DNA from 3 places in the Leclercia sp. AS011 genome. Region 1 is predicted to be linked to each of the others. Evidence: predicted binding sites of a transcription regulator. Region 1 holds the regulator's gene; each other region holds the start of a gene.
What was found. Region 1 encodes Fur, which represses iron uptake genes when iron is present. Its sites were predicted from a motif close to ATAATAATGAGAACNACTATCAA; they were not measured.

Region 1 (4,508 bases):
CCCTCCCTGAAAGCGGCCGTTGCCGGTCATGCTTATCAGTTCGAGCGCGAAGGCTACTTCTGCCTCGACAGCCGCTACGCAACCGCTGACAAACTGGTATTTAACCGTACCGTCGGCCTGCGTGATACCTGGGCGAAAGCGGGCGAGTAATCCCTTTCGTCTTTGAAAAACGCCGCGCACTGCGGCGTTTTTTTTGCCTGCCATAAAGCCATTAATCCTTCAAATCTTCGCGATGCGAATTAATTCTGTATCTTAAAACACTTCTCTTTCTCTACCTTTTCGCAAATTATCCAATTCCACTACTGTTAACGGTAGATAACCTGTATTTATTAAAAATAAATCGCTCATTCTGCACATTATTTTAAATAAAAATTCTTCCCCATCTCCTTTGTTACAAATCGCAACCAAATATGTGCGCTTTGTCATAATCCTGACTTTTGATCGCTGAAAAGCATTGATAATTCGCGTCGCGAAAAATAGTCTAAGAACAGGAGATGTAAGCGGGTATTTCCGGTTACCTCCACTTTTTACTTTTTTGTTTTTCGCCGTTTAAGGCGCTTTGAATACGTCAAAGAGGATTAATTATGCGTACGTTTAGTGGCAAACGTAGTGCGCTTGCGCTGGCTATCGCCGGTGTTACAGCAATGTCAGGCTGGATGGTTTCTCCAAAAGCCCAGGCCGAAGGTTTCATTGATGATTCTACCCTCACGGGCGGTGTCTATTACTGGCAGCGTGAACGTGACCGCAAAGATGTCGAGTCAGACAAATACAAAACTAACCTCGCACACTCCACCTGGAACGCCAACCTTGATTTCCAGTCCGGCTATGCTGCCGATATGTTCGGTCTCGATCTGGCTGCGTTCACAGCCATCGAAATGGCGGAAAATGGCGACAGCGGCCATCCGAACGAAATAGCTTTCTCCTCCAGCAACAAAGCCTATAAAGAGGACTGGTCCGGCGATAAGAGCGGGATCAGCCTGTACAAAGCGGCGGCAAAATTTAAATACGGTCCGGTATGGGCGCGCGGCGGCTGGCTGCAACCAACCGGGCAAACCCTGTTAGCGCCGCACTGGAGCTTTATGCCAGGTACCTATCAGGGTGCCGAAGCCGGGGCCAACTTTGACTACGGTGATAGCGGCGCGTTGAGTTTCTCTTACATGTGGACTAACGAATATAAAGCGCCGTGGCACCTTGAGATGGACAAGTTCTATCAGAATGACAGAAAAACCCGCGTCGACTATCTCCACTCCTTCGGCGCGAAGTACGATTTCAAAAATAACCTGATTCTCGAAGCCGCCTTTGGTCAGGCTGAAGGTTTCATCGATCAGTACTTTGCCAAAGCCAGCTACAAGCTTGATATCGTGGGTGGCCCGCTCTCAACGACCTATCAGTTCTACGGTACGCGTGATAAAGCCGACAGCGGCACCGTGAACGATATCTACGACGGTACGGCATGGCTGCAGGCGCTGACGCTGGGCTACAAAGTCGGTCAGGTCGATTTGCGTCTGGAAGGGACCTACGTGAAGGCGGAAGGTCAGCAGGGTTACTTCCTGCAGCGTATGACGCCAACCTATGCCTCTTCCAACGGGCGTCTGGACGTGTGGTGGGATAACCGCTCCGACTTTAACGCCAACGGCGAAAAAGCGGTCTTCTTCGGGGCGATGTATGACCTGAGCAACTGGAACCTGGCGGGCTGGAGCGTCGGCGCATCCTATGTCTACGCCTGGGACGCGAAACCGGCAGACTGGTTAATCAACAGCGCCGGTCAGCGTGAAGATATCGCCTCGAACAAGATCAAAGAGTCTGCCTACAGCCTGGATGCGAGCTACACCCTGCAGGACGGTCGCGCGAAAGGGACTATGTTCAAACTGCACTTCACGCAGTATGACAACCACTCCGATATCCCAAGCTACGGCGGCGGCTACGGCAACATCTTCCAGGACGAGCGTGACGTGAAGTTTATGGTTATCGCCCCGTTCACCATCTTCTGATGACAACCCGGGCGGGGGCGATCCCCGCCTGACTGGAACCGTTATGCTGAAAAGAATCGTACTGGTCGCGGTGCTGGCATCAGGACTGGCCGCCTGCGCACAACCGCAAACCCAGAAAGAAGACACCCGTCTGAAAGAGGCCTACAGCGCCTGCATCAATACCGCTGAAGGATCGCCTGAGAAACTCGAAGCCTGCCAGAGCGTGCTGGACGTGCTGCGTCAGGAGAAGGCGCACCAACAGTTTGCGACCCAGGAAACCGTCCGGGTGGCGGATTACCAGGCCTGTATCCAGGCGCGTAAAACGGGTAACAATCAGGACGTGACCAAAAACTGCGATAAAATCTGGCAGGAGATTCGCAGTAATAACAGCAAGTAATCCGCTGTCTTTAACGCCCGGTGGCGCTTTGCTTACCGGGCCTACGGGAGATTTCACCCTGGTAGGCCCGTGTAAGCGCAGCGCCACCGGGCTTTTTGACATAATGACAGGCAAAAAAAAAGCCAACCGTCAGGTTGGCTCAGAGTCTTAGCGGAGATTATTTCGTGTCGTGCGCGTGGTCATCTTCGCGGCAGTCGCCTTCGGCACAGTGGCCATACAGGTACAGACTGTGGTTGGTCAGACGAATGCCATGACGTGCGGCAATTTCGCGCTGACGTAATTCGATGGAATCATCGCTGAATTCGATCACTTTGCCGCAGTCGAGGCAAATCAGGTGATCGTGATGATGCTGCTGCGTCAGTTCAAATACGGATTTACCGCCTTCGAAATTATGACGCGTAACGATGCCTGCATCGTCGAACTGGTTCAGTACACGGTAAACGGTAGCCAGACCAATCTCTTCGCCCATGTCGATCAGACGCTTGTATAAGTCTTCCGCACTGACATGATGGTTATCCGGACCCTGAAGCACTTCCAGGATTTTTAACCGTGGAAGCGTGACTTTCAGTCCGGCCTTCTTTAATGCGGTGTTGTTGTCAGTCATGCGGAATCTGTCCTGTTGCTAAACGATTCACTTCTAAGGAAGAAGTGACAGAAAATGCACCTGGGATAATGCGTCTCATTATAGAAGTGCCATGGCGTAATGAAAACTGCAAGTCTCAAGTAAAGTATGCTTATAAAAACGTGGTACCGCCAACAAAGTTGTTACAAGGTTCCCCGTTTACTCCTGGATCATTGTACAGGTATGGCAGCAAAAGTTAAAAATTTGTAGCAATTATTTTGATTGGTATTACCTATCAATGCGGCGCAACTTTAGCGTTGCGCCGCGACATCATCAGGCATTGAGGATGTCGTCGAGGTGCAGCTCTTCGCGAACCTGTTTCACCCATTTGTCGACACGCTCGGCGGTCAGTTCCGGCTGGCGATCTTCGTCGATGGCGAGGCCCACGAAGTGGTTATCATCGGCCAGACCTTTGGAGGCTTCGAAGTGGTAACCGGCGGTTGGCCAGTGACCCACGATCACCGCGCCGCGTGGCTCAATGATGTCGCGAATGGTGCCGAGGGCATCGCAGAAGTACTCTGCGTAGTCTTCCTGATCGCCACAGCCGAACAGGGCCACCAGTTTGCCGTTGAAGTCGATCTCTTCCAGAGACGGGAAGAAGTCGTCCCAGTCACACTGCGCTTCACCGTAATACCAGGTCGGGATGCCCAGCAGCAGAATATCGTAACCTTCGATATCTTCTTTGCTGCTTTTCGCAATGTCATGCACATCGGCAACGTCTTTACCTAACTGTTTTTGAATGTTTTTTGCGATGTTCTCGGTGTTACCCGTGTCGCTGCCGAAAAAAATGCCGATGATTGCCATGAGTAAAATAACCTCTTGATACTTAATGGTATGGTGGCGCAATTTAGCCACGGATAAGGGCAATCATAGCAGAACAGAGAAGCCTGCGGAAACTGCTATCACGCAGGACTGCACTCTGTGCTACATGAAAGCAACAAGAAGGGGAGTTTTCTGACTTAAGCTTTGCCGTGCCATTTCCCGAGCTGCGCGATCAGCATCTCTTCGATAAGCTCACTGCGGCTGATCTCACGGGCATTCGCCAGCTCGTTCAGCGCATCGACGGCGTCAGCGTTCAGTTTCAGCTCGACGCGTTTAAGCCCACGACTTTTATCGCGTTTAAGCTGATTGCGCTTATTGATGCGCAGCTGTTCATCACGCGATAGCGGATTGGTTTTCGGTCGTCCCGGGCGACGCTCATTCGCGAACAGATCTATTGTCGTGCGGTCCGTGTGTTCTTTGGCCATGATTCTGAGACTTCGGGGGAAACAAGACACCCTGCTAATGCCCGGGCGATAAGCGCGCCATCATACATCACCGAAAACGGCACGCCAACGACTGGAGGCCCGCAGGCGACCAGTCGCTCTCTTTTTAATCAATTTTCGATGTCAGCGAGGTAACGGCGGATAGCGCGCAGCACCGCGTCCGGTTTTTCAGCATGGACCCAGTGTCCGGCCCCGGCAATCACGTGCGCCCGCGCCTGAGGGAATTGCCCCAGCAGCGCCTCACGGTACGCCTC
Region 2 (4,508 bases), on a different contig from region 1:
GCCTCGGCAGCCAGCGCAACGGTAGCGGTACTTTGACCCAGCTCGATGACTTCAACGTCAGGAGCATGCTCAGCAAAAAACTGGCGCACAGACTGCAAACTCATTGTTTCCTCCCCAAAAATACTCTGCGTAATCTGTCATAAGAAATTATGCTCTGTAAATATTCCCTAAGTAACAAAACGCCAACATCAGCGATTTCTGGATCCTCTTCACAATCACGGAAACCGGTTACAGTAACCGGTTGCAGACCGTGGAGCAGAGATTAATACTGATTACGTCATTTCCCCTGTATCCCATAAATAATAAGAGTCGATTATGAAACCTATCCGTTTGAGCAGTACCGCTGGTAAGCGAACCAGCAAGGTGGTGAAAGTGGTATATGGAACACCGTGCGGCGTGACTGCGCCCGAAACGATCGTCTGACAGGAGAGCCGTTATGTCTGCCAACCATGCTGCGTTTAACCTGATATTCCGCTTTGTTGAAAACTATGTCAGTCCCATTGCCGGACGCATCTCTTCCCAGCGTCACGTGATGGCCATCCGCGACGGCTTTATCTCCGCCATGCCGTTTATGATTGTCGGCTCGTTCTTACTGGTGTTTGCTTACCCGCCGTTTTCGCCGGACACCACCTGGGGCTTTGCCCGCGCCTGGCTGGATATGGCAAAACAGTTTGAAGGCCAGATCCTCACCCCGTTCGATATGACCATGGGGGTGATGTCCCTCTATATTTGTGCCGCCATCGCCTACAACCTCGGCAAGCACTACGTTAAATCGCACCAGCTTGATCCCTTCATGTGCGCCATGCTGTCGCTGATGGCCTTCCTGCTGATTGCGGCTCCAAAAACCAAAGGCGCGCTGCCGGTGGATAGCCTCGGAGGGACGGGGATATTCACCGCCATTCTGGTGGCGATCTACTGTGTGGAGATGATGCGTTTCCTGAAGGCGCACAATATCGGTATCCGCCTGCCCGATCAGGTGCCGCCGATGATCAAAAACTCCTTCGATCTGCTGATCCCGGTGCTGGTGGTGGTGTTGACCCTCTATCCGTTGAGCCTGTTCATCCAGTCTGAGTTTGGCATGCTGATCCCGCAGGCGATCATGGCTATCTTTAAGCCGCTGGTTTCCGCGGCGGACTCCCTGCCGGCGATCCTGCTGGCGGTGCTGATTGGGCATCTGCTGTGGTTTGCAGGGATCCACGGGGCAGCGATTGTCTCCGGGATGCTGCAGATGTTCTGGCTGACCAACCTCGGCATGAACCAGACCGCACTGGCGCAGAGCGCACCGCTGCCGCACATCTTTATGGAAGCGTTCTGGACCTTCTTTATTGTGATTGGCGGCTCCGGGGCGACCATGGGGCTGGTGTTCTGCTACCTGCGCAGCCGCTCGGCGCACCTGCGTTCGATTGGCCGACTGAGCGTGGTGCCGAGTATTTTCAACATCAATGAGCCGGTGATCTTTGGTACGCCGATCGTGATGAACCCGGTGTTCTTTATTCCGTTCCTGCTGGCACCGATGGTAAACGCCGTACTGGCGTGGGCCGCGATGAAGCTGGATCTGATTGGTCGCGTGATCTCCGTGGTGCCATGGACCGCGCCTGCGCCGGTGGGGGCCGCCTGGGCGCTGGGCTGGGATTTCCGCGCGGCGGTACTGGTGGTGCTGTTAGCTCTTGTCTCCGCCATCATCTACTACCCGTTCTTTAAAGTGTACGAGAAGCAACTTCTGGCCCAGGAGGCCGAAGAGGCCCAGCGTGCCGACGAGGAAAGCCAGCAGGTGGCGTAATAAAAGCAAAACGGCAACCAAAGGTTGCCGTTTTGAGTGTTTGAAGAGGGCCAGGGTGAGGGCACCAGACCGCACCCGTTTATTTAAGCGTACAGTCGCCGCACTGCTGCACGTCCGGCAGGCGATAGCGCTGGCAGCAGGTGCGGCGCACCAGCAGCCCGTCCCGCGGAACCACCGTGCGGAAAAGCGGATTATCACGCCCATCCGACAGCTGGCGGGCAAAGAAGAGGGACTGGCGCAGCGCGTCGACCTTCTCGTCGCCCAGCAGGGTTTTCATTTCGTTCAGATACCAGTGAATCAAATACCCGGTATTGCTCCAGATAAGTTTGCCGTTAATCTCACCCGTCTCTTCCAGCGCCTCAACGACCGGGATCAGCGCCCGGGTAATCAGCACTTCAATTCTTTGCTGCGCAGAAAGCGAGGTCGTCTGGCTGTCTTCCTGCACGTCGATCCAGAAGCAGGCGGCGCGCCCGGTTTCGTGAAACTCAACGTGGAAGTGCTCAGGGGAGAGATCCAGCGCCACGTCCTGGGTGAGCAGGGCCAGCATCATCGGCGGCACCATCAGCCCGATATACCATTGCGCCCACAGCGACAGCAGCGGCTTGTTCTCGCGCGCCAGAGTGGGTTGGTTGCGGTAGATATGATCGGAGTAGGTCGCCAGCAACGACTGCAGTTCGGCAGGGCGTTGCCACTGCGCCAGGGTCAGGGCGTGATGCGGAGGCGTTTCATCCAGTTTGATGACATCCAGCATATGCGCACGCGTCTCAGCAATGGCGTCACGCACCGCATCCGCAAGCCCGGAAGGCCCGGCCGGAAGGCGGGTTTGCCAGATAACATTCTCAATGACGTGTGCGGAGCGTATGGCCATAAGTGAGCTGGATAAAAATCTAAATGATAATGATTGCCAATCCTAACTATAGATAAAACCGTGCGCAAGATTTTTTACACATTTAAGCCCTGCGCTGACAAATGAGAAATTATGTCATATGATATTGGTTATCATTATCGAGTTGAGAGACAGAGTATGTTGAGCAGAGCGTTAGGGAGTGGATGGGGCGTAATACTGCCGGGGGCGATCATTGCCGGGCTGGCTTTTACCGATCTGTCGCTGGCGGTCTGGAAATTGATTATCATGTCGGGATTACTGATGTCATCGGCCATGATCTGGCATAAACAACTGCGGCACTTTGTGCTGCTGCCATCATGTGTCGCGCTCATTGCGGGAATGTGGGTTCTGGCGATGAATCTGAACTGAAAGGGGTGACAAGAGAGAAGGTCAGGGAGAGATAAGATAATTGGTGCGAGGGGGGGGACTCGAACCCCCACATCCTAAGGACACTAACACCTGAAGCTAGCGCGTCTACCAATTCCGCCACCTTCGCACAGTTATCTTATTTTATTGATATCGCCTCGTTGGTGCGAGGGGGGGGACTCGAACCCCCACATCCGTAAGGACACTAACACCTGAAGCTAGCGCGTCTACCAATTCCGCCACCTTCGCCCAGTGCGAGCAATATCAATCATGGTTGTTGGTGCGAGGGGGGGGACTCGAACCCCCACATCCAAAGGACACTAACACCTGAAGCTAGCGCGTCTACCAATTCCGCCACCTTCGCATACCAACGATACAAAAAAAGTATCGTAACCACGGAGGCGCATTCTAGATGTTTTCAGCTATTCGTCAACAGATAATTGTGCCGGATGTTTTGATTGTTGCAAAAATGGCCCGATCGGGGAGATCGGGCCGGAAGGGGACGTTATTTCTTCGCCTGACGGGTCATGATCGCGCGGTAGATCTTGAAGCGACCGGTCTGGGCCAGCACTTCGTGGAAGCCGAAGACTTCATCCAGCACTTTCGGATACGGCAGGAAGGCGTTGGCCACGATGCGCAGCTCGCCGCCGCTGTTCAGATGGCGTACCGCGGTGCGGATCAGCGTTTGCGCGGCTTCGAGGCTGGTCTCCATCCCGTCATGGAACGGTGGGTTGGAGATAATCATATCGAAACGGCCGGTCACGTCGGAGAGCACGTTGGAGGCAAACACTTCCCCCTCAATGCCGTTAGCGGCAAGGGTCGCGCGGCTGGCTTCAATGGCAGAAGCGCCAACGTCGGTGAGGGTCAAACGCACTTTCGGTGAGTGGCTGGCGAGTACGGCAGAGAGCACGCCCGCGCCGCAGCCGACATCCAGCACTTTGCCTTTGGTATGCGGCGTGAAGGTGGAGAGCAGCAGCTGACTGCCGACATCCAGGCCGTCACGGCTGAAGACGCCCGGCAGCGTTTTGATGGTCAGGCCATCCAGCTGGTACTCGCCCCAGTATTTTTCCGCGTCGAAGGTCGGTTTTTTGTCCAGGCGGCCATGATACAGGCCGCAGCGGCGGGCGCTGTCGACTTTGTTCAGGGTGGCGTAATCCGCCAGCATCTGCTCGGCGCTGCGCACGCCGCTGCGGTTTTCACCGATCACGAAGATATCGCAACCCACCGGCAGCAGGGAGAGCAGGTTCATCAGCTGGAACTGGGCTTCGGGTTTGTTCTTCGGCCAGTAGTAGATCAGCGTATCGCAGTCTGCCACGTCGCTCTGCTCAGCCACCAGGCTGTAACGGACGCGCTCACCCATCTGGCGGCTCAGCACCTGCCAGTGGTGATACTGCTGGGTGTGGGCGCGGCTTTCGGCGCACTCGAAACGGGCAGGCAGGTCATCCTGCATATCTCCGGCAAACAGAATACGGCTTT
Region 3 (4,508 bases), 100 kb from region 1:
TCACGGTAGCCCTGGTACTCCTCCACCACCTCAGCAAAGGGGGTAAACGGCGAATCCGGCGCGTCATCGCCGCTGGACCAGGCGCGATAGATGGCGGCGATCTGGCGGGTAATGGCCGGGAAGCTGAAGCCATCCACCACCAAGTGGTGATAGCGCTGATACCAGTACCAGCGGTTGTCCGCCACCTGAAGCAGGAGGTGGAAGGCCAGCGGCTGACCGCTGTCGACGCGCAGGTTCTGGTTAAGATCGGCCTGCATCCGCGCCTGGGCTGCGGCATGCGGATCGGCGTGGGCGCGCAGGTCAATAATCTGCGGCTCCGGCAGGGTCAGGGTGTCGTCCACCCACTGTAAAATCTCGCCGTTGTCTTCGGTAAAGCGCGTGCGCAGCGTATCGGCCTGCATCATGCCCGCCACCACCGCTTTCGCCAGCAGCGGGGCGTCAACCGGGCCGGTCAGCTCGACGTAGTGAGCCACGCTCCAGGCGTTGGGCAGGTCAGAAAGCTGTTCCGCCATCCAGATCCCCGGCTGGGCGGCCACGAGTGGGAGTTGTGCGCTCATGGGTTCACCTGTGCAAAATGGGCCGGGGTCAGGGTTTGCCAGCGGGCGGCAAGCCACGCCTGACAGGCGTCCTGCGTTTGCGGCTCGCACACCACGCGCCAGCCCTCGGGCAAGGCACACTGCTGGGGCCACAGGCTGTACTGCTGCTGCGCGTTTTGCACAATGGCGAACAGACCCTGCGGATCGTCGAAGGGGTTACTGAATTCCATACCAGACTCCGTGATTAAATAATCGGCTGCCAGAGAGTCATCAGCCCCTGCGTCAGCCCTCCCCGCCAGCAAAGTGCATCATGTCCGCCATCCACCGGACGCCAGACGACCGGCTGCTGCTGGTGCTGTAGCTCGGCATACAGCGCCTGGCAGGCGCGGTAGATCAGCGGTTCCCGTCGCCCCGCCTCAAGGACGATGCGCAGTCCCTTCGCCGACAGCTGCTGGTTTTTAAGCTGTTCAAGGATCATGCCCTCCTGCTTGCCCCCGCGATGCGGCCACCAGAAGGAGCCCGACTGGCTGAGCACGCAGCCAAAACGCTCGGGCCAGTGCAGCCCGGCATAGAGGGCGGACAGCCCGCCAAAGCTCTGCCCGGCGACCACCGTGCGGTCGGCACGATCGCTGAACGGGGCCAGGTTATGCACCTGCGGGAGGAGCTCCTCCTGCAAGGCCTGCCAGAAGTCGGGGTTGCAGGGCAGCTCGCGGCTGCGGTGGGCGGTATCGATGACGTCAATCAGCAGGTAAACGGCGGGCGGCAGTTGCTTTTGGTCGGTGAGCGCCGTCAGCGCGGGCCAGACCGGCATGCTTTCGGCCCAGAACTGGCCGTCGAGCAGCACCGCCAGCGGGCGCTCATGAGGGGCTTCTTCGCCAGTGGTGAAGATCCACACCCGGCGGGTGTTGCCGAGACGGGCGCTCTTCCAGGAGATAATCTGTGGAGGACGAAACGGGGTATTGAGCCGATCCCAGCCGGGCTGAAGCGGTGCCTCGGGCATCTCCAGCGCCGAAACCGGGTGACCGCGACCGCCGCGCCAGTGCTGTGGATTTAGCGGATCGGCAACGGCGTGCGGCAGCAGCTTGCGCCAGCCTTCGCGCAGGGCCATGCGGTCCGGCGGATCGGTAGCAAACACCGTCTCGCTGAAGTCGTCTTCGTGAGCAGAGGGGATAAAACAGTAGCTGCCGCGCCAGTTTGGGCTGAACTCGCCCTGCCACTGCCAGACGTCGGTTCCGGCGATGCGCGCCAGCGTCTGCGGGCGGGCGTTATGATGGTGATCGGTCACGCCGGTGATGTAGAGCCACACCCTTTTTAGCGGCGAGGCGTGCTCCGTTCCGGCCGGATCGCGCCACCAGAATGTGACCCGATAATGATCCCCTTCCCGCACCCATTCCGGCCCCTGTTTCGACTGCCACCAGGCGTCACTTCCCGTTTCGAGCGTCGTCACCGATATAACCCCATGACCTGTTCGGTTTTTTTGATAACAGATAAACAATATCGATAATATTATTGATAACTATTTTCATTTGCAATAGCGTATGGGCGCGCTGTGGGAAGCGCGACCATTAAATAACCACGCCATGCGCTGGCATATGGCATCGAAAAGCAGGACACACAATGAATAATAAACGTCACTCACTGGCCTTACTGGTCAACCTCGGGATTTACGGTATGGCTCTGCCTGCGATGGCAGCCGGGACCGCCACTCACGAAGACACCATGGTGATCACCGCCGCCGAGCAGAACCTGCAGGCCCCCGGTGTCTCCACCATCACCGCGGATGAGATCCGCAAAAACCCGGCAGCACGCGATGTGTCAGAGATCATCCGCACCATGCCGGGCGTCAACCTCACCGGTAACTCCACCAGCGGCCAGCGCGGCAACAATCGCCAGATCGATATCCGCGGCATGGGCCCGGAAAACACCCTGATCCTGATCGACGGTAAGCCGGTCACCAGCCGTAACTCTATCCGTCTGGGCTGGCGCGGCGAGCGTGACACCCGCGGCGATACCGGCTGGGTGCCGCCGGAGATGATCGAGCGCATCGAGGTGATCCGTGGCCCGGCAGCGGCGCGTTACGGCAACGGCGCGGCGGGCGGCGTGGTGAACATCATCACCAAAAAAGTGAGTAACGAGTGGCACGGCTCCTGGAACACCTATCTGAATGCCCCTGAACACGATGAAGAGGGCTCCACCAAACGCACCAACTTCAGCCTGAATGGCCCGCTGGGCGGAGATTTCAGCTTCCGCCTGTACGGCAACCTGGATAAAACCCAGGCCGATGCCTGGGACATCAACCAGGGGCATCAGTCTGAGCGCACCGGCGCCTACGCCGATACCCTGCCAGCCGGGCGCGAAGGGGTGGAGAATAAAGACGTCAACGGCGTGCTGCGCTGGGACTTTGCCCCGATGCAGGCCCTGCAGTTTGAAGCCGGTTACAGCCGTCAGAACAACCTCTACGCGGGCGATACCCAGAACACCAACAACGACAACAGCAGCAACGGGCTGGTGAAGAAGAACTACGGCAAAGAGACCAACCGTCTCTATCGCCAGAACTTCGCGGTCACCTGGACCGGCGGCTGGGATAACGGCATCACCACCAACAACTGGGCGCAGTACGAACATACCCGTAACTCCCGTCTGGGCGAAGGGCTGGCGGGCGGTCTGGAAGGGCTGTTCAACAGCAATAAGTTCACCGATACCGACCTGTCCGACGTGATGCTGCACAGCGAGATCAGCCTGCCAATCGACTTTATCGTCAACCAGAACCTGACCCTGGGCACCGAATGGGATCAGCAGCGGATGAAGGATATGTCCTCCAACGGCCAGGCCCTGCAGGGCGGCACCATTCCGGGCGTGAGCGACAGCCGCAGTCCGTACTCTGATGCCGAGATCTTCTCCCTGTTCGCCGAAAACAACATGGAGCTGACCGACAGCACCATGCTGACCCCGGCGCTGCGCTTCGATCACCACTCCATCGTGGGCAACAACTGGAGCCCGTCCCTGAACCTGTCGCAAGGTCTGGGAGATGACTTTACCCTGAAGATGGGCATCGCCCGGGCCTATAAAGCCCCGAGCCTGTACCAGACCAACCCGAACTACCTGCTCTACAGCAAGGGCCAGGGCTGCTACGCGAGTGCGGATGGCGTCGGCTGCTATATGCTGGGTAACGAGGATCTGAAAGCCGAGACCAGCATCAACAAAGAGATCGGCCTGGAGTGGAAACGCGACGGCTGGCTGGCGGGCGTGACCTGGTTCCGTAACGACTACCGCGACAAGATTGAAGCGGGCTATGCCCCGGTGGGTCAGACCTCCCTCGGCAAGACCAAAACGGATATCTACCAGTGGGAAAACGTGCCGAAAGCGGTAGTGGAAGGGCTGGAAGGCACCCTGAACGTGCCGGTCAGCGACACCATCAACTGGACCAACAACATCACCTACATGCTGCAAAGCAAGAACAAGGAGACCGGCGACCGTCTGTCGATCATCCCGGAGTACACGCTGAACTCCACCCTGAGCTGGCAGGTCCAGCAGGATGTCTCCCTGCAGTCGACCTTCACCTGGTACGGCAAGCAGCAGCCGAAGAAGTACAACTACAAAGGGCAGCCAGCGACCGGTTCTGAGCTGGACGAAGTGAGTCCGTACAGCATCGTTGGCCTGAGCGCGACCTGGGACGTGACCAAATACGTCAGCCTGACCGGCGGCGTGGATAACGTCTTCGATAAACGCCAGTGGCGTGCGGGGAATGCCCAGACCACCGGCAATACCACCACCGGGGCCTATATGTATGGCGCGGGTGCCTATACCTATAACGAGCCGGGCCGCACCTGGTATATGAGTGTGAATACCCAGTTCTGATAAGGTCTTACCCCTCTCCCTTAAGGGAGAGGGAACCGGCCGGTGCATGTGCTACCATAAAAGCCCTTTTATCCGCGGTGAGAAGAACATGCGCACTCTCCACACAACGTTTCT

Region 2: fhuF (siderophore-iron reductase FhuF) is a predicted target of Fur. The motif match lies at 2,767-2,789, and genes of this name have one in related genera.
Region 3: fes (enterochelin esterase) is a predicted target of Fur. The motif match lies at 2,040-2,062, and genes of this name have one in related genera.

What each region holds. Positions count from the first base shown of each region.
Region 1 is NZ_JBBCMA010000001.1:2,231,696-2,236,203, reverse strand. It holds gene glnS (glutamine--tRNA ligase) at 1-150, shown strand, start outside; gene chiP (chitoporin ChiP) at 585-1,991, shown strand; gene chiQ (ChiQ/YbfN family lipoprotein) at 2,038-2,367, shown strand; gene fur (ferric iron uptake transcriptional regulator) at 2,525-2,971, opposite strand; gene fldA (flavodoxin FldA) at 3,263-3,793, opposite strand; gene ybfE (LexA regulated protein) at 3,949-4,236, opposite strand; gene ybfF (esterase) at 4,365-4,508, opposite strand, start outside.
Region 2 is NZ_JBBCMA010000002.1:202,865-207,372, forward strand. It holds gene WFO70_RS13405 (YbaK/EbsC family protein) at 1-104, opposite strand, end outside; gene WFO70_RS13410 (PTS sugar transporter subunit IIC) at 437-1,780, shown strand; gene fhuF (siderophore-iron reductase FhuF) at 1,860-2,648, opposite strand; gene WFO70_RS13420 (DUF1435 domain-containing protein) at 2,805-3,035, shown strand; tRNA gene WFO70_RS13425 (tRNA-Leu) at 3,077-3,162, opposite strand; tRNA gene WFO70_RS13430 (tRNA-Leu) at 3,195-3,281, opposite strand; tRNA gene WFO70_RS13435 (tRNA-Leu) at 3,311-3,396, opposite strand; gene rsmC (16S rRNA (guanine(1207)-N(2))-methyltransferase RsmC) at 3,538-4,508, opposite strand, start outside.
Region 3 is NZ_JBBCMA010000001.1:2,331,705-2,336,212, forward strand. It holds gene entF (enterobactin non-ribosomal peptide synthetase EntF) at 1-557, opposite strand, end outside; gene WFO70_RS11090 (MbtH family protein) at 554-766, opposite strand; gene fes (enterochelin esterase) at 781-1,983, opposite strand; gene WFO70_RS11100 (TonB-dependent siderophore receptor) at 2,154-4,394, shown strand; gene entD (enterobactin synthase subunit EntD) at 4,483-4,508, shown strand, end outside.